Regions from separate parts of the Kitasatospora sp. NPDC058243 genome, predicted to be linked through region 2. Evidence: riboswitches for the same ligand, from Rfam matches in the RefSeq annotation. Region 2 holds a riboswitch; each other region holds the start of a gene.
What was found. A riboswitch is a leader RNA that binds a small molecule or an ion and turns the genes downstream of it on or off. The one in region 2 is predicted to bind cyclic di-AMP.

Region 1 (7,339 bases), on a different contig from region 2:
GCGTTGTCCACGTCGACCCGGGCCGCCAGCCGGTGCACGCCGAGGGCCTCGAAGGAGAGCTCGCAGAGCAGGCCGGCGATCTCGCCCGCGTAGCCGCGGCCCCAGACGTCGCGGCCCAGCACGTAGCCGAGGTGGGCGGAGCGGTGCTTGCCGAGGGTGAGGGAGGCGTGGGCGATCGGCACGGCGTCCACCGGGTCCTCGGCGTCGTCGCGCCGGGTGACGGCCAGCCGGTAGGTGTCCCGCTCCGGCGCCATCGCCTCCTCCAGGTAGAGCTCGATCTGGTCGGCGCAGGTTTCGCGGTCGCGCGGCTCGAAGGGGAGGTAGCGGGTGACCTCCGGGTCGCCGAACAGCCCGTGCAGCGCGTCCACGTCGCCGGGGGTGTGGTGATACTCGCGGATGGCCAGCCGGGGGCCGGTGAGTCGTACGGGGACCATGGCAGCCGACCCTACTCCCGGCCAGCGGTTACCGTTCGAGCTATGAACGACGAAGACCTGCGGCTCGCCCCGCGCACCAGGGCCGCCGACCTGCTCGCCTGGGCGGCGGAAGAGGACCGCACCCCGGTGGCCGAAGCGCCGCTGCGCGCGGTGCTGGCCCTGCTGGAGCTGGGCGAGGGCAGGATGCACGACGGCTGGCCCGAACTGACCTCGAACGCGGTGGAGCACCTGCTGTACGAGCGGCTCTACCTGTACGTCCAACCCGAACCGGAGGCGGACCCGTTCGCGTACGGCGCCGCCGTCCGGCTGCTGACCGACCACCAGCGGGCCGCCAAGCGGCTCAACGCCAAGCGCCAGGAGCGGCTGCACGCCGAGGCCGAGTGGCAGGGGGAGGTCGCGGCCGGGCTGCTGCGCCGCGCCGACCTGGTGACCTGGCCCCGGCTGTACGCGCTGCTGCTGCACGCGTACGGGGCGGACGTCACGGATCCGGAGGCGGTGCGGGAGTGGCTGACCGGCTTCCGGGAGCTGGCGCAGGAGGAGCGGCTGGCCAGGTTCGCCGCACTGGCGCAGACCGGCTGGCTGGACGAGGTGGACGAGCAGGGATGGAGCCCGACCCGGGTGATCTCGGTCGGCATGGCCACCGACGGCGCGCGCCGGCTGCTGGAGCAGGGCCTGATGCGGCGCAGCTACCGCAACCTGACCGAGCTGACCGCGCTGGGGCGGCCGATGCCGGACGAACTGGCCGGGGACTTCGGGGCGTTCGAGGAGGCGGCGGTGGAGGCCGCGCTCGACCTGTACGGGGAGTGGACGGTGCCCGGGCTGCCGCGACTGCTGGTGGAGGAGTTCCCGGACCTCGCGCCGGAGCCGGGGCAGGAGGAGATCGACGCGTACCTGGCGGGGCTGGCGCAGGAGGAGTTCGACGCCCGCCTGGAGGAGCTGGCGGGATCGGCAGTCCCGGCGGACCAGGCAGACCCGACGGACCCGACGGACCCGACGGACCCGGCGGACCCGGCGGACCAGGCTCGGGAGTGACGCGGCGAAGCCCCGGCCGCCGGTGCCTTTCGGTTCCGGCGGCCGGGGCTTCGCGGGTGCGTCAGGGGTTGAGGCCGCGCTGCTGGAACCAGGTCTCCGGGTCGACGGGGGCGCCGCCACCGGGGCGGACCTCCACGTGCAGGTGCGCGCCGGTGACGTTGCCGGTGGCGCCGACCTTGCCGATCTGCTGGCCGGAGCCGACCTTGCCGGAGCCCTTGATGATCGAGGAGAGGTGGCAGTACCAGATCTCGGTGCCGTCGGGCAGGGTCTCGACGATCCGGTAGCCGTACGAGCCGGACCAGCCGGCCGAGGTGATGGTGCCCTGGCCGACCGCGTAGACGGGGGTGCCGGTGTCGGCGGCGAAGTCCAGGCCGGTGTGCAGGTGGGCCCAGTAGCGGGCGCTCTGGCCGTAGTGGGCGGTGAGGTGGTAGTCGCGCACCGGCAGGGTGAGGGCGGCGGCCTTGGCCCGCTCGGCCTCCTCGGCGGCCCGCTTGGCCTCGGCCTCCTTGGCGGCGGCCTTGGCCTCCGCCTCCTTCGCGGCCTGGACGCGGGCGTCCTCCTCGGCGGCGGTGCGCTGGCTGTCGGCCTGCAGCTGGATGCGGGCGGCGAGCGCGAGGCCGGGGTCGGCGGAGAGGGCGACCGGGGTCTCGTCCGGGGTCTCGATGGCGGGGGCGGCGGCCGGGGTGGCGGAGGCGAAGCCGGTGGCGCCCAGGGTGGCGGCGACGGCGGTGACGCCGAGCAGCGGGGAGGTCCCACGGACCTGACGCGGCATCCGGTGCCGGTTGGTCTCGGCCTCCGGGCCCGCGTACTCGGGGCCGTCCGGGCCGGGGTGGTCGAGGAGCCGGGTACCTGCTGCGAGGCCGGCCGGGTGTGCCGGGGTGTGCGTCGACGCCACGGAGGCGCGCTCCTTTCCTTCCTTCGCGCCTACCGGGTTAGCTGACGGGTTCGGAGCAGGAAGGTCTCCTACGGCCGGGCCGGAGCCCCGCCGATTCACCCCAAGGAACGTGGTTCCCCGGCTCCCTGACCTGCCCGGAGGCCGGTCGGCGGGATTAGGCGACGGCGCACGGTGCCGTCTGGGTACGGCGTTGAGGACCGCGCTGCGTTATCAAACGTTAATCCTAGGAGGCCCTGATTCCAAGCCGTTCGCCCGGGACGACCGGAGACGGACGGGGCGCTCTGGGACGCGAAGGGCGTTTTGTCCCCCTTGGGCCCCTTGGGCACGCTTGAACACCATTGACGCCACCTCACGTGATCGGACGTCAACGGACGGCCCTTCATTCAGGCACTCCCCGCCAACCTCCCCCGCTCCACAGGGCGCGAAGGCTTGACGGCTAAGGCTATTAGCCTTAGCTTTATGGCTATCGGCAGCACCGCCGAAGCCCCGCACCGGCAGCCCCCGGAGGCCCACCATGAACGCCACCAGCGCCCCCACCACCCAGTACCTCGACGTCACCGGCGGCCGCCTCGCCTACGACGACACCCGGCAGGGCGACGGCACCCCCGTCGTGCTGCTCCCCGGAATGCTCGACACCCGCGCCGCCTACCGGCACCTCCACCCGCTGCTGGCCGCCGCCGGCCACCGGGTCATCACCATGGACCTGCGCGGCTTCGGCGAATCCTCGATCGTCTGGGACGACTACTCCCCCGCCGCCATCGCCACCGACGTCCTCGCCCTGCTCGACCACCTCGGCATCGACCGCGCCGTCCTGGTCGGCAACTCCTACACCGGCGCGACGGTCGTCAAGGCCGCCGGCGACGCCCCCGAGCGGGTCGCCGGCATCGCCCTGATCGACGCCTTCGTCGAGAACCCCCCGCCCGGCGCCCTCATGCGCGGCGCCCTCCGCGTCATGGGCACCCTGACCGTCCACTCGCCCGCCTTCTGGGGCCTCTACCACCGCAAGCTGGCCTACCCGGGCGCCAAGCCCGCCGACTTCGACACGTACGTGGCCGGACTCGTCGCCGCCATGCGCACCCCCGGCCGCAAGACCGCCACCCGCGGACACGTCGGCGGGGACTCCGCGCCCGTCGGCTGGACCGCGGCCGTCCGCTGCCCCTCGCTCGTCATCATGGGCAGCAAGGACCCCGACTTCCCCAAGCCGGAAGCCGTCGCCGACCGGCAGGCCGCCGCGCTCAACGCGCGGAAGGTCATGATCGACGGATCCGGGCACTACCCGATGGCCGACAACCCGCAGGCCACCGCCGGCGCCCTGCTGCCCTTCCTCGCCGAACTCGCCTGAGCCCCGCCCACCCCGTCCGCCCACGTCAGCCCCACCCGCCCACACGCCCCGCCCCACCCCGCCACGTACGCCTTCCACCGACGGAGAGCCCACACCATGCCCCGAGTAGGACTCACCCCCGAGCAGGTCGTCGACCACGCCCTCACCCTCATCGACGAGCAGGGCACCGACGCCCTCACCCTGGCCGCCGTCGCCGCCCGGGCCGGGGTCGCCACCCCGTCGCTGTACAAGCACGTCAGCGGCGGCCTCACCGAACTGCGGCGGCTCATCGCCGTCCGGGTCACCGAGGAACTCGCCGACCGGCTCGCCGAGGCCGCCGTCGGCCGCAGCGGGGACGACGCCGTCGCCACCGTGCTGCGCGCCTACCACGCGTACGCCACCGAGCACCCGCACCGCTACAACGCCCTCCCCCAGGCCCCGCAGCCGGACGACGACCTCACCCGCGCGGCCGGCCGGCTCGTCGGGGTGATCATCGCCGTCCTGCGGGAGTACGGCCTCGACGGCGCGGAGGCGATCCACGCCGCCCGCACCGTCCGCTCCGTCGCCCACGGCTTCGCCTCCCTCTCCATCGGCGGCGGCTTCCAGCTCGCCGAGGACCTGGCCACCACCCAGAGCCGCCTCATCACCCTCCTCACCACCGGCCTCCGCACCTGGCCCACCCCCTGAGACACCGGCCACCGCACCGGCCACCGCACCGGCCGCGGCACGACCCGCCCGGCCACCGCACCGGCCGCGGCACGACCCGCCCGGCCTCCCACGACGACGGAACGGCCAGCGCCCCGGGTGACACATGCGCGAGAAGTCGGACCCGCCGACTTCCCGTGCGGCGGGCAGGCAGCGGCCTGGGGGTGGTGGGGGTGGACGGGTTAGTGTGGCCGGGCTGACTGGTGGTCATGACAGGGGACCGCCGACCCCTTGGCGGAGGTCCACGTGCCCGCACCGATAGCGAGGGCGCGGCGGTGGTACCTGCGGCTGCTGGACGGGAACGCCCGGGCCGCGCGGTACGCGCTGGGGGTGCTGCTCGGGGTGACGGCGGTGCTGAGCGTCCTGCCGATCGTGCTGCCGTACAGCTGGCCGCCGTCGGCGCTGGTGCTGCCGCTGGTGGTCGGCGGGCTGCTGTTGCGGCGCGGGCAGCTGCTGGTGCTGGTGTGCGCGGCGCTGGCCGGCGGGGTGCTGGGGGCGGTGGTGCGGGATCCGCTCGGGGTGCGGATCGGGGTGACGCTGGTACTGGCCGCGACCGCGGTGACGGTGCTGGCCGCGAACCGGTTCCGGCACCGGCTGGGTCTGCGCGGGACGCAGGGCGATTCGATGCTGCTGGAGCTGGCCGAGCACACCCGGGCACTGGCCCGGCTTCCGGAGCGGCTGCTCGACTGGCACTTCGACAGTGCGCTGGCGCCGGCCGGCGACACCTCGTTCTCGGGTGACTTCCTGCTGTGCGCGCACCGCCCCGAGGAGGATCTGCTGGAACTGCTGCTGGTGGACGTGTCGGGCAAGGGCAGCCGGGCGGCGGCCCGCTCGACGCACCTGTCGGGCGCGTTCGCGATGCTGCTGGGGCGGGTGCCGCCGGAGGCGTTCCTGCCGGCGGCCAACGACCATCTGGTGCGGATGGGCTGGGAGGACGACTTCGCGACGGCGGTGCACCTCGCGCTGCGCCCGGCGACGGGCGACTACCTGCTGTTCAACGCCGGCCATCCGGCGCCCGCGCAGTTCCGCCGGGCGGACGGCGGCGGCTGGGCGCGGTCGGGGCACGGCGGTCCGGCGCTGGGGCTGGTGTCGGGCGCGCTGTACCCGGCGGTGTCGGGGCGGCTGCGGCGGGGCGATTCGCTGCTGCTGTTCAGTGACGGCCTGGTGGAGGTGCCGGGTCGGGATCTGGACGAGGGGGTGGGCCGGCTGCTGGCGGCGGCCGAGCCGGTGGTGCGGCCGTGGCGGACGCAGCAGCAGCTCACCCGGGGTGCGGCGGAGCGGCTGGTCCGGACGGTGGCGCGGGACGCGGCGGACGACCGGACGCTGGTGCTGGTGCGCCGTCTGGGTCACCATTCACCCGCTTCAGCACCCGCTTGAGAAATAAGGTATGAAGAATTAAGTGCCCGTTCGGGCACCCAGAGGGCACCCACCCCCCGAGAGCGGAAAGGCCGGGTATCCGATGGACCTGACCTCGCCGTGGGTTCCCCCCTCCGAGGACGAGAGCCGGACGCCGCGCAGCAGTCCCACCACCCGCAGCCCCATGCGGTGCGTGCGCTTACTTCTCGGCTGCACCAGCGCCGCCGAACTGCTCGGCACCGTCCTCGCCGAGGGGCCGGGCTGGATCACCGGCGAGGGTTCCGCGCTCTACCTGCTGGATTCCGCCGGAATGCTCCGGCTGACCGCCTCGCACGGGCTGCCGGACTGGGCCCACGAGCGCTACAGCATCGTCGATCCGGCCGGTGACCTCCCCGCCGCGATGGCCCTGCGGTTACGCCGCCCCTACCTGCTCAGTCCCGAGCACACCAGCGTCGACTACCCGAACAAGAACGCCGGCATGGGCACCGGCATGGTCGCCGTGATCGCCCTGCCGATGGTCGTCGACGAGCGGCCGGTCGGCGTCCTCGCCCTCGCGCTGGCCCACCGGGGCACCGTCCCCCGCCGCGACCTGGACGTCCTGGAGACCATCGGCGAGGCCTGCGCCCACCGGCTGTCCCACCTGCTCGACCACGCGGACGCCCGGATACCCCAGGACCCGGCCGGGGCGCCGCCGGACGGGGCCGGCAGCCTCCCCGCCGGGCTGGCCCACCCGATGCTGTCGCTCGCCGTCCGGGCGGCCGGGCACGGCGCCTTCGAACGCGATCTGGTCACCGGCGAGAGCTACTGGGACGCCGCGGCGTTCCGGGTCACCGGTCAGCCCGCCACCGCCGACGGCTCCGCCCCGGAGCTGGACCGGATCGTCCACCCGGAGGACCTGCCGGACGTGCAGGCGGCGCTCGCCGAATCGCTCACCACCGGCGGGTGGTACCGGATCGGGTACCGGGTGCTGCGCGGGGGCGGCAGGGTGGCGCGGATCGAGGAGACCGGCGAGGTGATGCTGGACGTCCACGGCCGGCCGGTCCGGGTCGCCGGGCTGCTCTCCGACCGGGGCCAGGGCCGCGGCCGGGACCAGGGCCGGGAACACCCAGGGCAGCAGCCCGAGGAACAGTCCACCCCGGCCGGGGCCCGGACGGCGCTGCTGCTCGCGCTCACCCGGTCGCTGTCGCGGGCGGTGACCGTCCGGGACGTCACCACCGCCGTCACGGACGTCGCCCGCCCGGCGTTCGGCGCCGCCAGCATCGTCCTGGACCTGGTGGACGAGGGCCGGCTGCTGCCCGTCTCGCACACCGTGTACGGCGGGCCCAGGCGCACCGAGCTGACCCGGCTGGCGGACCTCTCCGAGAACGTGATGCAGCACGCGCTGACCCGCTCGGCCCCGCTGTTCAGCGAGCCCGGCCCGGAACGGGGCCGGCACGGCCCGCTCACCCCGGCCTCCTGGGCGGTGCTGCCGCTGGTCGCCTCCGGGCGGCAGGTGGGCTCCTGCCTGATCACCTTCTCCGCCGAGCGGGCGTTCGGCCGGGAGGACCGCACCCTGTACTCGGCGTTCGCCGGGATCCTGGCGCAGTCCCTGGAGCG
Region 2 (7,339 bases):
GCCTGGTACGGCGTCCTGCAGACCGGCACCTTCCCGTTCGACGACGTGACCTGGCAGTACCCGCCCGGCGCGGCCCTGGTGATCCTGCTGCCGGGCCTGCTGCCCTGGTCGTACCTGGTCTCCTTCTGGGTGATCTGCGGGATCGCCGACGTCGCCGCCACCGCCCTGCTGGTCCGCACCGGACTGCGCCGGGGCCGGGCACTGACCGGCGCCTGGATGTGGGTGGTGGCCGTGCCGCTGCTCGGCCCGATGGTCTACAACCGGCTGGACATCATCGTCACCGCGATCGCCCTGGCCGGCCTGCTGGCGCTGATCCGCCGCCCGGCGATCGGCGGGATGCTGCTCGGCCTGGGCGGGATCATCAAGATCTGGCCGCTGCTCGCCCTGATCGGCACCCCCTCCGGCCGCCGCACCCGCCGCGCCTGGACGCTGGCCGCGGCCACCGCCGTCTCGGTGGGCTTCCTGCTCGCGGCCGGGATGAACGGCGCCTTCGGCTTCCTCGCCTTCCAGAAGGAGCGCGGCATCGAGGTGGAGTCGCTCGGCGCGCTGCCGCTGCACTTCGCCCGGCTCGCGGACGCCTGGGACGGCAAGGTCACCATGAACTACGGCTCCCCGGAGATGCTCGGGCCGTGGGTCCCCGTGATCAGCAAGGTGATGATGGCCGGCACCGTGCTGGGCTTCGCCTGGCTGCTGCTCTGGCGCTTCACCGCCAAGCGCCGCAACGCGGCCACCATGTACGACGCGGCGCTCAGCGCGCTGCTCATCTTCACCGTCACCAGCCGGGTGATCAGCCCGCAGTACCTGGTCTGGCTGATCGGCGTCGCCGCGGTCTGCCTGACCGTGCGCGGCAGCAGCCAGCGGCCGGTGGCCCTGCTGATCCTGCTCGCCTGCCCGCTGACGCTGGCCGAGTTCCCGCTGATGTTCAGCCGGATCCTCGCCAGCGAGCCCTGGGGCGTCACCGTGCTCAGCCTGCGCAACCTGCTGCTGCTGGCCGCCACCGTGCTCTCCTGCATCCGGCTCTGGCGCGCCACCCGCGGCCCGGCACAGCTCCCGGCGACGGTGGTGCTGGCCAAGCCCGAGGCGGTGCCCGCCGGCGCCTACCCGGTGCGCCCCGGCATCGCCTACGAGCAGGACCTGCTGGACGGCATCGACCGGCCCGGCACCCCGGCCAGGCAGCGGCCCGGCACCCCGGCCAGGCAGCGGCGCTGAACGACGCGCGCCGTCAATCGCGCAGCGCGGCCACCTCGGCCAGCCAGAGCCGGGTGAACTCGGCCAGGCCGACGCCCGGTCCGGCCCGGAGCAGCCGGTCGAGCCGGCGGTCCCGGTCCTCCCCCTGCCCGTCGGCCGCGCCGACCGCCCGGTAGAACGCCACGAGCCGCTCGGGCCCGTAGCGCCGGGCGATCAGCTCGCAGGCGAGCCAGGCCTGCTCGTAGGCCTGGGCGATGCCGTCGGCGCCCGCGGTGAAGTCCCGGTCGGCGGGCAGCGCGGCGGGCAGCCGGCCGGCGGCGACGTCCCGGGCCAGCTCGGGGGCGATCTGCTGCGGGCGCCGGCCGGAGCCCCGGTAGGCGGTCCAGTCGGCGACGCCCTCGGAGAGCCAGAGCGGTGTCCAGGCCCGGGTGTCGGCCCTGGTCGCGACGTGGGTGGCCTCGTGGGTGACGACCACCTGCCGGCCGAAGTCGCTGAGCCGCCCGAACGTCCCGGGGTTGACCAGCACCCGGTCGGCGGGGGTGTGCCAGGGCGCGCCGGCGGCGGCCGAGGTGACCGCCGCCATGCCCGTCCAGCCCGCCGGGTCGACCTCCAGCAGCCGGGCGAACTGCTCTGCGGTGGCGGGCACTTCGAGCAGCAGGCGGCCCGCCCAGCCGGTGCCCCAGACCTCGCTCACGGCGGGCACGGCCCGGTCGGCCACCGCGACCAGGCCGGCCGGGTCGGGCCCGTCGGCCAAGCCGAGCACCAGGCAGTGCGCGCCCGCCGCGGAGCGGGCGGAGCCGAGGTCCCAGAGCGCCGGGGGCCCGCTCGCGCTCTCCTCCCGGTCGACCCGCCAGCTGCCGCCGGCCCGGACCAGGTCGATCCGGCGCGGGTACACCACCGGATAGTCGTCGTACCCGGTGATCCGGACCGCCAGGTCGGCGGCGGCCGTGAGCCGCTCCGGCCCGGCGTCCGCGCCGAGCACCAGGTTGCGGTAGCCGGCCTCGATCGCCGCCGGCCCGGACCAGGAGGGCAGCGCCCGGGCCCGCGCGTCCAGCAGCGCGGCCACCTCGGCCCGCCGGTCCGCCGCCCACCCGGCCGCCGAGGGGGCCGCCGGGGCGGCCGGCGGCAGCGACAGCTGGGCCAGCCCGCCGGCCGCGAGCAGCAGCGCACCGCGCCGGGACAGCGTCCGGCGGGCGCCGCCTATCGGGTGGGGGGCGTCGGGGTCGGACGGTGCCGGGCTCAGAGCCGGACCACCCCCGCGACCGGCATCGCGTTGACGCTCTCGTAGCGGACCCTGGCGCCCGGGTAGGGGGCGTGCACGATCACCCCGCCGCCGGCGTACATCCCGACGTGGTGCATGTCCCGGTAGAAGATCACCAGGTCTCCCGGCCGCGCTTCGGAGAGGCTGACCCGCTGCCCGGCGTACGCCTGGGCCTGCGAGGTGCGCGGCAGGGTCACTCCGGCCTGCCGCCAGCTGTAGTACATCAGACCGGAGCAGTCGAAGGCGCGGGGCCCGGTGGATCCGTAGAGGTAGGGCGAGCCGATCATCCGCACCGCGGCGGCCAGTGCGGCCGCCCCGCGCTCGGAGGCGGGCGGGGCCGTGCCGAGGTCCAGCCGGTCGGTGCCCCGGGTGGCGCGTTGCTCGGCCTCCTGGGCGTCCTGGGCGGCCATCCGGGCCCGCTCGGCGACGCCCAGGCTGTTCAGCAGCCGCTGGGCCTTGGTGAGCCGCTGCTGGATCTGCTGCTTGCTGTCGGCGAGCGAGCGGCGGGCCTGGTCGAGTTCGGCGAGCTTGCCGGCGGTCTCGGTGCGGCGCTGGTCGAGTCGGCGCTGGCGGGTGGCCAGTTCGTGCAGGGTCTCCTGCTGCCGCTCGGCGGCCTGATCGAGGGTGCGGGCCCGGGACAGGTAGCCCTCCGGGTCGGTGGAGAGCATCAGCTGGACGGTCTGGGCCATGCCGCCGCCGCGGTACTCGGCGCCGGCCACGGTGGCGAGGTCGCCGCGCAACTGGTTGAGCTGGTCCTGGGCGACGGCGATCTCGCCCTGGAGGACGGTCGTCTCGCCCTGGAGGCGCTGCTGCGTCTCCAGGGCGGCGTTGTACTTCTCGGACGCCTGCTCGGCCTCGCCGTAGAGCTGTTCCACCTGCGCCTTGACGTCCTTGCGGGTGGGCGTGTCCGGCGCGGCGGGGGCGGCCTGGGCGCTGCCGCCCGCCGTCACGCCCAGGGCGGTGGTGGCGGCCGCGGTCAGCACCAGCGCACGGGCGAGCAGTTGGGGACGACGGTGCACGGGCATGGCGGCAGCGGCTCCGATCCGGCGGTGGGGCCCCGCCGCCGCACCAACGCGGGCGGCCCTGGAAGCGGAGTCCGGTGGCAGACGTTAGCGAGTCCGGGCAACCGAGTCCAAACCCCTGCCAACCCGAATATTTGACCCGTAATCGGACATCAGTCCGAGGCGCCGGAAAAGCCGCAGGCCCGGCCTTCCGTGGTGGAAGGCCGGGCCTGGGAGGGCCTGCGCGGGGATCAGACCCGCACGATGGAGGTCAGCGGCATGTTGCCGACCGCCTCGTAGCGGACCGACGCACCGGGCTTGGGCGCGTGCAGCACCTGGCCGTTGCCGGCGTAGATGCCGACGTGGTGGGCGTCCCCGTAGAAGATCAGCAGGTCGCCGGGCTGGGCCTGGGAGAGGTCGGTGCCGATCCGGGTACCGGCGTGGGCCTGCTCCTGTGAGGTGCGCGGCAGCGCCACGTCGACCTGGTTGAACGCCCAGACCATCAGGCCCGAGCAGTCGAAGGAGCCGGGGCCGGAGGCGCCGTAGACGTACGGGCTGCCGATCTTGGAGGCGGCGATGGACAGCGCCGCGGCGCCGCGCGAGCTGCCGGCGCTCGGCTTGGTGACCGGCGCGGCGGGGGCCTGCGACGCGCTCAGGTCGGTGCGGCTGTTGTCGCGGGAGGAGCGGTCGGCGGCCTGCTGGGCCGCCGCCTGCTGCTGGGCGGCCTTCGCGGCGGCGTCGGCCTTCGCCTTGGCCTCGGCGGCGGCCTTCTCCTCGGCCGCGCGGATCGCCTGGCGCTCCTGCTCGGACAGGGTGTTGAAGAGGTCCTGCGCGGCCTTGAGCTTGCCCTGGACCTCGTCCTTGGCGCTCTTCAGCTGCTGGGTGGTGGTCTCCATCTCGGCGAGCTTGCCCTGGGCCTCGGAGCGCACCTGGTCGAGCTTGCGCTGCTCGTCCTGGAGCTGCTTGAGCTGGCCCTTCTGGGTGCCGCCGGCCTGGTTCAGCGTGTCGGCCTGGCTCAGGAAGGTGTCCGGGCTGGCGGAGAACATCAGCTGGACGGTCTGCGATATGCCGCCGTTGCGGTACTGCTCGCCGGCGATCTCGGCCAGGCCGCCCTGAAGGTCGGTCACCTGCCCCTGCTGCCGCGCCACCTGGTCCTGGAGGTCGGTGACCTGCTTCTGCAGCTGCTGCTGCTTCTCCTGGGCGGCGTTGAGCTTCTCGGTCGCGACCTCGGCCTGCTCGTTGAGCTGGTCGACCTGCTCCTTGACCTGGTCCTTGGTCGGCTGCGGGTCGGCGTGGGCGCCGGACTGCGCGGACAGCGCGACGGCCGCGGCGGCGAAGCCGGTCATGATCGAGACCCGGGTGCGACTAGCGGGCTTGGGACGACGATGGGACGCCACGAAGGCGGACTCCTTCTTCCTACGCCGTCTACCGGGTGAGCTGACGGGTTCGGGCCGGAAGCGTGCCCTACGACGCCTCACGGCCGTTCCACCGGCCGACCTGGCGCCGATTCACCCCGGAGGAACGTGGTTCCCCGGCTCCGTTCGACAGCACCCCCGACTGCTGGGCTCCCCGTCGGGCAGGCACTGGGCCCGCCCCGCTGCGTCACGAACTCGACGGAAACCACCGCCGTCACCCTGGCTGGGCGATCGGGAGTGCGGTGGTTCGGGGCACGACCCTAGTAACTGAACCGTGATCCGTTCAAATCCTTGTCAGAAAAAAGACGGAAGAAGACCAAAGTTCTTTTGTGAATATGACACATAGTGATCACCGCCGTACGCAAAGCTGATCAGTCTTCACCGGGGACTCGCGCGGCGGACAAAACCCGAACGCCACCCCCGGCCGGAGGGTGGCGTGGATCACAGGCCCGGACGGGGCCCTTCGGGCGTGTCGGACCGTCAGACCCGGCGGATCGTGTTGATCGGCATCGCGTCGACCTTCATCACCTTCACCACGTCGCCGGTGTGCGGCGCGTGCACCACCATGCCGTTGCCGATGTACATCCCGACGTGGTGCCGGTCGGGGCCGTAGATGACCAGGTCGCCCGGCTGGGCCTGGTCCAGCGTGACCTTGGTGCCGACGTTGCCCTGCTCCTGCGAGGTACGCGGCAGCGAGACGCCGGCCTGGCCGTACGCCCAGACCATCAGGCCCGAGCAGTCGAAGGTGGTCGAGCCGGTGGCGCCCCACACGTACGGCGAGCCCTGCTTGCTCATCGCCTTGGCGACGGCCACGCCCGCGTAGCCGCCGGCCTGCGGGAGGCTGCCGAGGTCGGCGCGGTCGCTGCCGCGCGAGGCGCGGTCGTCCTGCTGCTGCTGGGCCCGCAGCGCGGCGCGGTCGGAGGCGCTGAGCGAGTTCAGCAGGTCCTGCGCGGCCTTGAGCTTCTGGTTGACGTCCGTCTTGGCCTGGTTCAGGTCCTTGGTGGTGGAGTCGAGCGAGGCCAGGACGGCGGCGGCCTCGGACTTCTCCTGGTCCAGCCGGCGCTGCTGGTCCAGCAGCGCCTTGAGCGCCTCGGACTCGCTGGCACTGGCCTGCTGGGCGCTGGACGCCTTCTCCAGGTAGCCGGACGGGTCCGAGGAGAGCATCAGCTGGACGGACGGGTCGATGCCGCCGGTGCGGTACTGCTCGCCCGCCACGCCGGCCAGGCCGGTCTGGAGCTGGGTCATCTCGTCCTGGCTGCGGGCCACCTTGTCCTGCAGCTGGTCGGACTGCTTGCGGAGCTGGTCGGCCCGCTCCTTGGCGCCGTTGTACTTCTCCGCCGCCTGCTCCTGGTCCTGCTGGAGCTGGTCGATCTGCGCCTTGACGTCGCTCTTGCTGGGCTGGGGCGCGGCGTGCGCGGCGACCTGCGCGGAGAGGGCGACCGCGGTCGCCGCGGCAGCGGTGAGCACGGAGACCCGGGCGCGGCTCGGCTGCTTGGGACGGCGGTGGGAGGCCAAGGGAATTGCTCCTTCTTCCATCGGCCTCACCCGATCAGGTGAGAATCCGGAAAATAGGTTTGACGCCACACCCTAGGGAAGATCCACGGGTTTTGCCACTCCCCCGAAGGCGTGAACTCCACTTCCCCCGCAGGCTTCACCGGATGTGCACACCGCCGCAAACCGGGCGCTGACCAGGCGTCATTCCGTCGCGGCAGCCGTCAGGGCCGCGCCAGCCGGTTCAGCAGCAGAACGGAGGCCACGGGGCGCGCGCCCGCCTTCCGCACGCCCTCCGCGACCTCCCGGTCGGTGGACACCACCACCACCGGACGCCCCTGCGGCTCGGCCCGCACCAGACGGCGGATCAGCTCGTCCGCGGTCTCGCCGGTCCGGCTGAACCGCACCCGCACCCCCCGCGGTGGCGCCATGATCACCGGAACGTCCAGGTCCTGCCCGTCGAACACGCAGGTGACCTCCGCCTGCGTGCGCTGGGCCAGCATCGCCAGCCCGCCCAGCAGCCGGATCCGCTGCTGCTCCAGCGGCAGCGTCGGATAGCCCGTCTTGGTCACGTTGTAGCCGTCCACCACCAGGTGCACCTGCGGGATCGCCAGCAACTGGTCCAGCAGCGCCGGATCGTCGTCGGCCAGACCGCGCCGGGCCACGTCGTGCGGCGAGGCCGCCCCCGGCACCACCGCCTCCACCAGGTCCCCCGGCCGGATCTGGGAGACCGGCAGCGCCAGCTCCCGCTGGAGCCCCTGCGCCGACTGCAGCACCGTGTCCAGCAGCAGCCGCAGCCGCATGTCCTCGACGCTGCGGCCCTCGCGGGCCGACCGGCGGCCCTGCTCGGCCGCCGTCTCCAGCTCGCCGACCCGGTGCCGCAGCCGCCGCGCCTCGGACTCCGCGGCGCCGCGCTCGGTGGCCGCCTGCGCCCTCGCGGCCTCCAGCTCGGCGGTCAGCCGCCTGGTCTCGGCCTGCGCCCG
Region 3 (7,339 bases), on a different contig from region 2:
CGAGGTCCGCCAGGACCCGTCGTTCTTCCGCAAGGCCGGGCAGGACGGCTACCGCGACGGCTGCCGCGTCCCGATCCCGTGGTCCGGCACCGAGGCCCCGTACGGCTTCGGCCCGGTCGCCGGCGGGCCGTCCTGGCTGCCGCAGCCGGCCGAGTGGGCCGCGCTGAGCGTCGAGGCGCAGACCGGCGACCCGGCGTCCACCCTGGAGCTGTACCGCAGCGCGCTCGCCGTCCGCCGCTCCCAGGACGACCTCGGCGCCGGGACGGCCGTGGAGTGGCTGGAGGGCCCCGAGGGGACCCTGGCGTTCCGCCGCGGCTCCTTCGTCTGCACCGTCAACGCCACGGACGAGCCGGTCCGGATAGCGGCGCCCGGAAAGCTGCTGCTCTCCTCGGTGGAGCTGGTGGTCGACGGCGGCGAGACGGTGCTCGCGCCGGACAGCACCGGCTGGTGGGCGGTCTGACGTGGTTGCAATAGGCTCTGGGACCGTGACTACGGCGCGACTCTCAGACATCGCGGCGCAGGCGGGGGTCAGCGAAGCCACCGTCTCCCGCGTACTCAACGGCAAGGCGAACGTCTCCGCCGCCACCCGGCAGACCGTGCTGGCGGCGCTCGACGTGCTCGGCTACGAGCGGCCGACCCGACTGCGCCAGCGCAGCGCCGGCCTGATCGGGCTGATCACGCCGGAGCTGAGCAACCCGATCTTCCCCGCACTGGCCCAGGTGATCGAGCAGGTGCTCAGCCGGCACGGGTACACCCCGGTGCTGTGCACCCAGACGCCGGGCGGGTCCACCGAGGACGAACTGGTCGAGATGCTGGTCGACCGGGGTGTGGCGGGCATCGTCTTCGCCTCCGGGCTGCACGCCGACTCCACCGCCGACCACGACCGCTACGCCCGGCTGACCGGGCGCGGGGTGCCGTTCGTGCTGATCAACGGCTACAGCGAGCGGATCGACGCGCCGTTCATCTCGCCGGACGACCGGGCCGCGATGTGGATGGCCGTCCAGCACCTGGCCGAACTCGGGCACGAGCGGATCGGGCTGGCCGTCGGGCAGCGGCGGTACGTGCCGGTGCTGCGCAAGATCGAGGGCTTCACGGCGGCGATGCGCGAGGTGCTGGGACGGAGCCAGGAGGAGGCCGAGGAACTCGTCCACCACACGCTGTTCAGCGTGGAGGGCGGGCACGCGGCGGCCGGCGCACTGCTGGACAAGGGCTGCACGGCGATCGTCTGCGGCAGCGACATGATGGCGCTCGGGGCGATCCGGGCGGTGCGGCAGCGTGGACTGTCGGTGCCGCACGACGTCTCGGTGGTCGGCTTCGACGACTCGCCGCTGATCGCCTTCACCGAGCCGCCGCTGACCACGATCCGCCAGCCGGTCGAGGCGATGGCGACCGCGGCGGTGGACGCGCTGCTGGAGGAGGTCGGCGGGAACGCGGTCCAGCGCGGGGAGTTCATGTTCCAGCCGGAGCTGGTCATGCGCGGCTCCACGGGGGCCTGCGCGCGCTGAGGACGGTCAACGGACGGGCCCCGGAGAGCTGTTGCTCTCCGGGGCCCGTTGCGTGCCGCCCGGGTGCCGGGTCAGCCCTCGTGGTCCGTGGGGCGGCTCTCGGTGAGCCGTTGGCCGTCGGTGGCGTCGCCGGTGCGGGTCTCGGTGCGGCGGCCGCGGGCCAGGTAGTCGCGCAGGACGAGTTCGACGGCGTCCTGCGGGTTCTTGGTGCCGGAGAGCATCATCGCGTCGATCGCGAGGTTGGCGTCGAGTGTGACGGTGACCTGGGCCATGGTGACTCCTCCTCGGGTGCCGGAGCAGCAGCATGCCCGCTGGGGGCGGGCTTTGACCATGGCCTCGGGCGGTCCTGCCCGGCGGTCTGCCGGCGGCCTTCCTACGGCGCCGGGCGACCGCCGGGGCGGGCGGCGACTGACAGATAACAGATGATGAAATCTGTTATCTGAAATCTGTTATCTGTCAGCCGTCAGTTGTCAGCTGTCACCCGCGGGTCGTGCTCAGACCCGGCCGGCGAAGTCCGGCGCCCAGTTGGCGACGGTCTGCAGGCGCACGCCCGAGCTCGGGTTGGCGGCCTCGACGTACTGGCCGCCGCCGATGTAGATCGCGACGTGGTAGACGCCGGAGTTCTGGCCGTTGTTGGACCAGAACAGCAGGTCGCCCGCCTGCAGGCTGTCCAGCGAGACGCGGGTGCTGGCGGCGGCCTGGTCGGCGGCGACGCGCGGGACGGAGACGCCCGCGGCGCGCAGCGCGGCCTGGGTCAGGCCGGAGCAGTCCCAACCGCCGTTGCCGGTACCGCCGTAGACGTACGCCTGGCCGACCTTCGACTGGGCGAAGGAGACCGCGGCGGCCATGCTGCCGGTGGCGGCCGGGGTCTGAGCGGGGGTCTGCGCCTGGGCGGCCGGCTTGGAAGCCGGCTTGGCGGCCGGGGCCGGGGCCGGGGCCGGGGCCGGGGCCGGGGCCTGCGGCTGGGCGGTCGGCTTGGCGTTCACGGCGGCGCCGTTGGAGGTCTGGCCGGACTTCTGCGAGCGGTCGAACCAGGTGAAGTCCGAGCCGGACTGGTCGGTCTGAGCCGACTGCTGGGCCTGGCCGCCGTCCTTGAACGAGAGGCGCTGGCCCGGGTAGATGGTGTCCGGACCCTCGGTCAGGGTGCCGCGGTTGAGCTCGTACAGCCGCTGCCAGCCGCCCTGGAGGTTGTGCTTGTCGGCGATCGAGGACAGCCAGTCGCCGGAGGTGACGGTGTAGTCGTCGCCCTGGGGCTGGGCGCTGTTCTGGGCCTGGTTCTGGCCCTTCTGCGCCGAGGTGCCGTTGGCGGAGTCGGCGGGGGCCTGTGCCTGGTCCTGGGCCGGTGCGGCCGGCTTGGCGGGCTTCGCGGCCGGGGTGGCCGGGGTGGCCGGGGCCTGGCTCTGTGCGGGCTTCGCGGCCGGGGTGGCCGGGGCCTGGCTCTGTGCGGGCTTGGCGGCCGGGGTGGCCGGGGTGGCCGGCTTCGCGGCGGGCTTGGTGGCGGTCGAGCTGGCAGCCGAGCCGGTGGTCGAGCCGGCCGAGGTGTCGACGGTGGCCGGGGTGCCGCCCTTGGTCAGGCCGGCCTGGACCGAGCACACCGGCCAGGCGCCGGGGCCCTGCGAGGCGAGGACCTTCTCGGCGACGGCGATCTGCTGGTCCTTGGTGGCCTGGTTGGCCTGGGGGGCGTACGCGGTGCCGCCGAAGGCGGCCCAGGTGCTGGAGGTGAACTGCAGGCCGCCGTAGAAGCCGTTGCCGGTGTTGATGCTCCAGTTGCCGGTGCTCTCGCACTGGGCGACCTTGTCCCAGGTGGCGACGGAGGCGGCGGAGGCGGTGCCGGAGGTGAGGCAGGGGATGGTGAGGCCGACGCCCGCGACGCCGATGGCGGCGATCACGCGTCGGGTACGACTGGACAGACGGGTGCCGTTGGTGGGCAGCATGAAGACGCAGTCCTCTCCCACGCCTGCGAGGTGAGCTGTCGGATTCGGGCTGGAGTTGCCCGGCCGCGCTGTGGGCGCGGCTTCACCCCTAGCCCTGGATCGTTCCGGGGAACGGTCCGGGGCGACTTACCTGTGGGTCCCCCGCTCCTGCCGTGGTGCGTTTTCGCGCTGCCAGGACATCCGACGGCAGGACTCGGCGTCGCGGATGAACTGGGTTCGTGTGGCCACGAACGGGGAGCACGTTAAGCAGACTTAAGTTCAAACTGCAAACACCTGTGACGCGCATCACGGTTTGGCGAGAACGGTCGTTCCCCTCGCTCGCCATGATCGAAAATGGCCGATTTCCGGCAATGCCGCGAAGGGCGTGCGCAACTGTCTGTGCTTCAGGAGGCGGGTGGCGGCGGGTCGGGTCCCCCGGGGCCCGCCCGCCGAGAAGGAGGTGCGTCCACACTGTGGCCGTCGGGGGATGGATCGAGCGGCGGCGAACAAATGCGGATAGAACGGACATCACACCTATTCGCCCCTTAACTCCCTTACGGGGCAAGCAGGAAGGGCCCGGAACGTAGCCGTTCCGGGCCCTTCACGCGTGCGGTGACCGCTACTGGCCGACCGACTCCTCGGTGGCGGTGCGAGCGGCGTGGGCGGCGTGACCGCCCCGGCCGGAGTGGTCGGCGTGCGCGCCCTCGGCGGCCTCCGCCGCCTCGGCCTCGGCCTGCGCCAGGGCCTCGGGGGAGGGTGCCGGCAGCGCGGCCAGGTAGGTGGCGGCGATCAGCTGGCCGACCGTCGGGTAGGCGCCCAGCGGCGCCGCGGACGGGCAGCCGGTCTCCTCGGCGGCCGTGGCGAGCAGTTCGGAGTCGGCCTCCGGCCCGATCACCAGCGGTGCCAGCGCCGGGCGCTGGGAGCCGGTCTCCTTGAGGTGGTTGACGGCCGCGGCGACCGAGCCCGGCACGTCGAGCGCGGCGGGCACGACCGGGACGGCCAGCCGGGCCGCCAGCAGGACACCGGTGATGCCGGCCGCGGCAGCGGCCTCCTCGCCGCCGACGGTGGTCAGCACGACGCCGTCCGCGGCGGTCGCGATGGCGAACAGCCGGGCCCGGTCGGCGCGTGCCAGGCCGGCCTCGGACAGGCGCACGTGCACGGCCTCGGCGAGCAGCGGGTGCGGGCCGAGCACGTCGGTGACGGGGGCTCCGTACTCCGCGGCGAGGGCGTGAAGTTCGGTCAGGAATCCGTGCGGGCCGGGTACCAGCGGCACCAGGACCGGCGCGGGCAGGCCGGCCTCGGCGGCCATGGCCAGCAGTTCGGCGACGGTGCGGTCGTCACTGTCGACCCCCTGGGCGGCTTCGCCCGGGAGGTAGCCGACGGCGGTCTGGATGCCGCTCTGCTCGCTGCGGACGATCGACAGCAGCTCCTCGACGACCGAGCGGGACTCGGGCCCGGCGGTCGCGGGCACGGCGAGCACCAGGGCCGGGGAGCCGGCCGGGATCTCGGGGCGCTCGGGGCGGCGGTGGCGCCCCCGCGCACGGGAGCCTGGAGTGCGGACGGGCAGTGGCGCGCCCGGGATGGCTGCGGTGCTCATGCCGGAGATCGTAGGACATCGGCCCGTCAGGCCTGCATTCGGCTGCCGTTCGAGTTTCACGTGGTCATGGCGGGTGTGCCGCGTTCCCGCCGTGTCCGTCCGGGCGGTTTGCCCGCAATCCGGACATATCTCACCCAGCCTTCGAGCGATCACCGCTCGTAGCCCTGACGTGTCCGACGGGGCGTCGAGTTGCCTGTGTGGCGCGTGAGATGTCTCACAGCCAGGAGGTCGCCTGACGGAGCGTCACGGCAGCGCGACTCCGGGCGTCTGAAGATCAACATTCAGCGGGGAACCGCTCACGGCCGGTTATCGAGAATCTGGCGATTCACTCGGCTATGTCCGTTTACGTACCGTCAGGAGAAGGGCCCGTGAAGAGTTCGGAACTGCCGGTGAAAGGCCTCGTGCACCTGCAATGTCCCGTGCTGATGCACGTGCACAGCAGCTATCATCGCGTCAAGTGAGGCGTTGTGCCGGGCCGGTACGGGGCCGGTCCGTTCGTTCGGCGGGTGCCGGGAGCGCCGCGCTGGACGACCACTCCGGAGCTCTTCGGGAGATTTCTATGCACGACTCGCAGGACACGCACGGCTCGTACGACACCTACAACGGGATGGCGGCCGCCGACCTCAAGGGGGTTCTCTGGCAGAAGAGCCTGCACAGCAACTCCCAGGGGAACTGCGTCGAGTTCGCGGCCCTGCCGGGGGGCGATGTGGCGATGCGCAACTCGCGCTTCCCGGAAGGGCCGGCGCTCATCTACACCCGGGCCGAGATCGCCGCCCTGCTGCTGGGGGCCAAGGACGGGGAGTTCGACCACCTGGCGGTCTGACCGGCCGCCGTCCTGCCATCGGGGGGCCGTCGTGGGTGCTGACACCGCGACGGCCTTTGTCTTGTCCGGGGCCGGTCCGGGGCCACGCGACGGGCGTTCTCCCGACGGGCGCTCTCGCGGCCGACCGCGCGCAGGCGCGGCGGGTGGTCCCGCGCACGGTTGGGGGCCCGGACGGGGGTCGGGCCGCCGGGGTGTCCGGCCGTCAGTCCGGCCGGCTCGTCCGGGGGGCCGGCCCGGCAATCGTCGTGGGAATCGTCCTGAGGACTGAGCCGGAGCCCGTGGCGCACCTGCGCCAGGCCCGTCGAGCCGCCCCGCGGAGCCCGGGGTGCGGTCCTCCCGGGGCCTCCCTCGGCCGGCCGCGCGCCGCCTGGCGCTAGGCCGAGCGCCGGTGCCGTCCACCGAGTTCGGAACCGGTGGCCGGCTCCGCCTCGAACAGGGCCCAGACCACCTTGCCGCTGCCCAGCGGGTGCCAACCCCAGGAGCGGCTGAAGGACTCCACCAGGTGCAGTCCGCGGCCGGACTCGGCGACGAAGTCCGCCTCCCGGGCGACCGGGCCGATGCAGCTCGGGTCGCTCACCGCGCAGACCACCTGGGGAGAGCGGTGGACCAGGCTTATTCGGATCGGCAGTCGGCCCTCGGGGGTCGGCTGTATGGGAAAGTCGTACTCGCCCTGGGCGCCACCCGCAGGGTCGGGTCGTGCGCCGATCGCATGCCGCAGTGCGTTGGTCACCAGCTCCGAGGCCACCAGCGCGACGTCGTCGAACAGCTCCATCAGGCCCCAGCGCTGAAGAGAGGTTCTGGCGAAGTCGCGCGCGGTTCTGACGGCTTCGAAGCGAGGAGCGAGCGTACAGGTGACCACATGGGGGTCAACCGCCAAAGCCGTACCGGTGCTCATGAAGAGCTCCTCCCATAAGGGGGCGGACACGGCTGGACCCGCCGGGGTCATGCCGGTCACCTCCGACTCGCTCGGCCGCTCGGCCGCCCCCTCGACCAGCGCGCGCGCACACGATCCCCCGGTGGCGCGGGGGAACGCTGCCGGGTCGGTGCACGGAGTCGCGCGTGGGGTCGACGCGGAGCCCGCGGGATTGCCAGGGATGTGCAGGTGCACGTGCACCATGGTGGTGTGCGCTCACTGCAGATGCAAGAGTCGATTCACGTGCAGTCGCACTATTGGCATATGCAAGCGCCGGATGCACGTGCATCCTGGTGTGTGGAGTGTGGAACTGATAGGAACATCCGTCAGTATCGGCACCGTGAGCGCTCAACTGATGGCAGACTGTGCGCTGTTTGCCCTAGGTGGAGGTTTCGACCGCATGACCACAGTTCAGCCGGGCGGCGGCTCGATGGTCCGCCGGATCCTCCTCGGGTCTCAGCTGCGTCGCCTGCGTGAGACGCGCGGCATCACGCGCGAGGACGCCGGCTACGCGATCAGGGCCTCCGAGTCCAAGATCAGCCGCATGGAACTCGGCCGCGTCAGCTTCAAGGAACGCGACGTCGCCGA

Region 1: it holds a riboswitch for cyclic di-AMP, as region 2 does, so the genes downstream of both, ACFVX9_RS26475 (M23 family metallopeptidase) here and ACFVX9_RS09255 (NlpC/P60 family protein) in region 2, are expected to answer to the same signal.
Region 3: it holds a riboswitch for cyclic di-AMP, as region 2 does, so the genes downstream of both, ACFVX9_RS10990 (transglycosylase family protein) here and ACFVX9_RS09255 (NlpC/P60 family protein) in region 2, are expected to answer to the same signal.

What each region holds. Positions count from the first base shown of each region.
Region 1 is NZ_JBHVWW010000046.1:42,375-49,713, reverse strand. Features, by position in the region: gene ACFVX9_RS26485 (GNAT family N-acetyltransferase) at 1-434, opposite strand, end outside; gene ACFVX9_RS26480 (hypothetical protein) at 477-1,466, shown strand; gene ACFVX9_RS26475 (M23 family metallopeptidase) at 1,528-2,361, opposite strand; cyclic di-AMP (ydaO/yuaA leader) riboswitch at 2,374-2,532, opposite strand; gene ACFVX9_RS26470 (alpha/beta fold hydrolase) at 2,876-3,703, shown strand; gene ACFVX9_RS26465 (TetR/AcrR family transcriptional regulator) at 3,800-4,369, shown strand; gene ACFVX9_RS26460 (PP2C family protein-serine/threonine phosphatase) at 4,634-5,764, shown strand; gene ACFVX9_RS26455 (SpoIIE family protein phosphatase) at 5,937-7,339, shown strand, end outside.
Region 2 is NZ_JBHVWW010000009.1:83,403-90,741, forward strand. Features, by position in the region: gene ACFVX9_RS09240 (glycosyltransferase 87 family protein) at 1-1,209, shown strand, start outside; gene ACFVX9_RS09245 (hypothetical protein) at 1,223-2,254, opposite strand; gene ACFVX9_RS09250 (NlpC/P60 family protein) at 2,428-3,474, opposite strand; gene ACFVX9_RS09255 (NlpC/P60 family protein) at 3,702-4,847, opposite strand; cyclic di-AMP (ydaO/yuaA leader) riboswitch at 4,858-5,007, opposite strand; gene ACFVX9_RS09260 (NlpC/P60 family protein) at 5,346-6,380, opposite strand; gene ACFVX9_RS09265 (NYN domain-containing protein) at 6,581-7,339, opposite strand, start outside.
Region 3 is NZ_JBHVWW010000011.1:144,952-152,290, forward strand. Features, by position in the region: gene ACFVX9_RS10975 (glycoside hydrolase family 13 protein) at 1-460, shown strand, start outside; gene ACFVX9_RS10980 (LacI family DNA-binding transcriptional regulator) at 486-1,505, shown strand; gene ACFVX9_RS10985 (hypothetical protein) at 1,577-1,777, opposite strand; gene ACFVX9_RS10990 (transglycosylase family protein) at 2,000-3,460, opposite strand; cyclic di-AMP (ydaO/yuaA leader) riboswitch at 3,447-3,607, opposite strand; gene ACFVX9_RS10995 (hypothetical protein) at 4,038-5,015, opposite strand; gene ACFVX9_RS11000 (DUF397 domain-containing protein) at 5,575-5,838, shown strand; gene ACFVX9_RS11005 (ATP-binding protein) at 6,212-6,733, opposite strand; gene ACFVX9_RS11010 (helix-turn-helix transcriptional regulator) at 7,152-7,339, shown strand, end outside.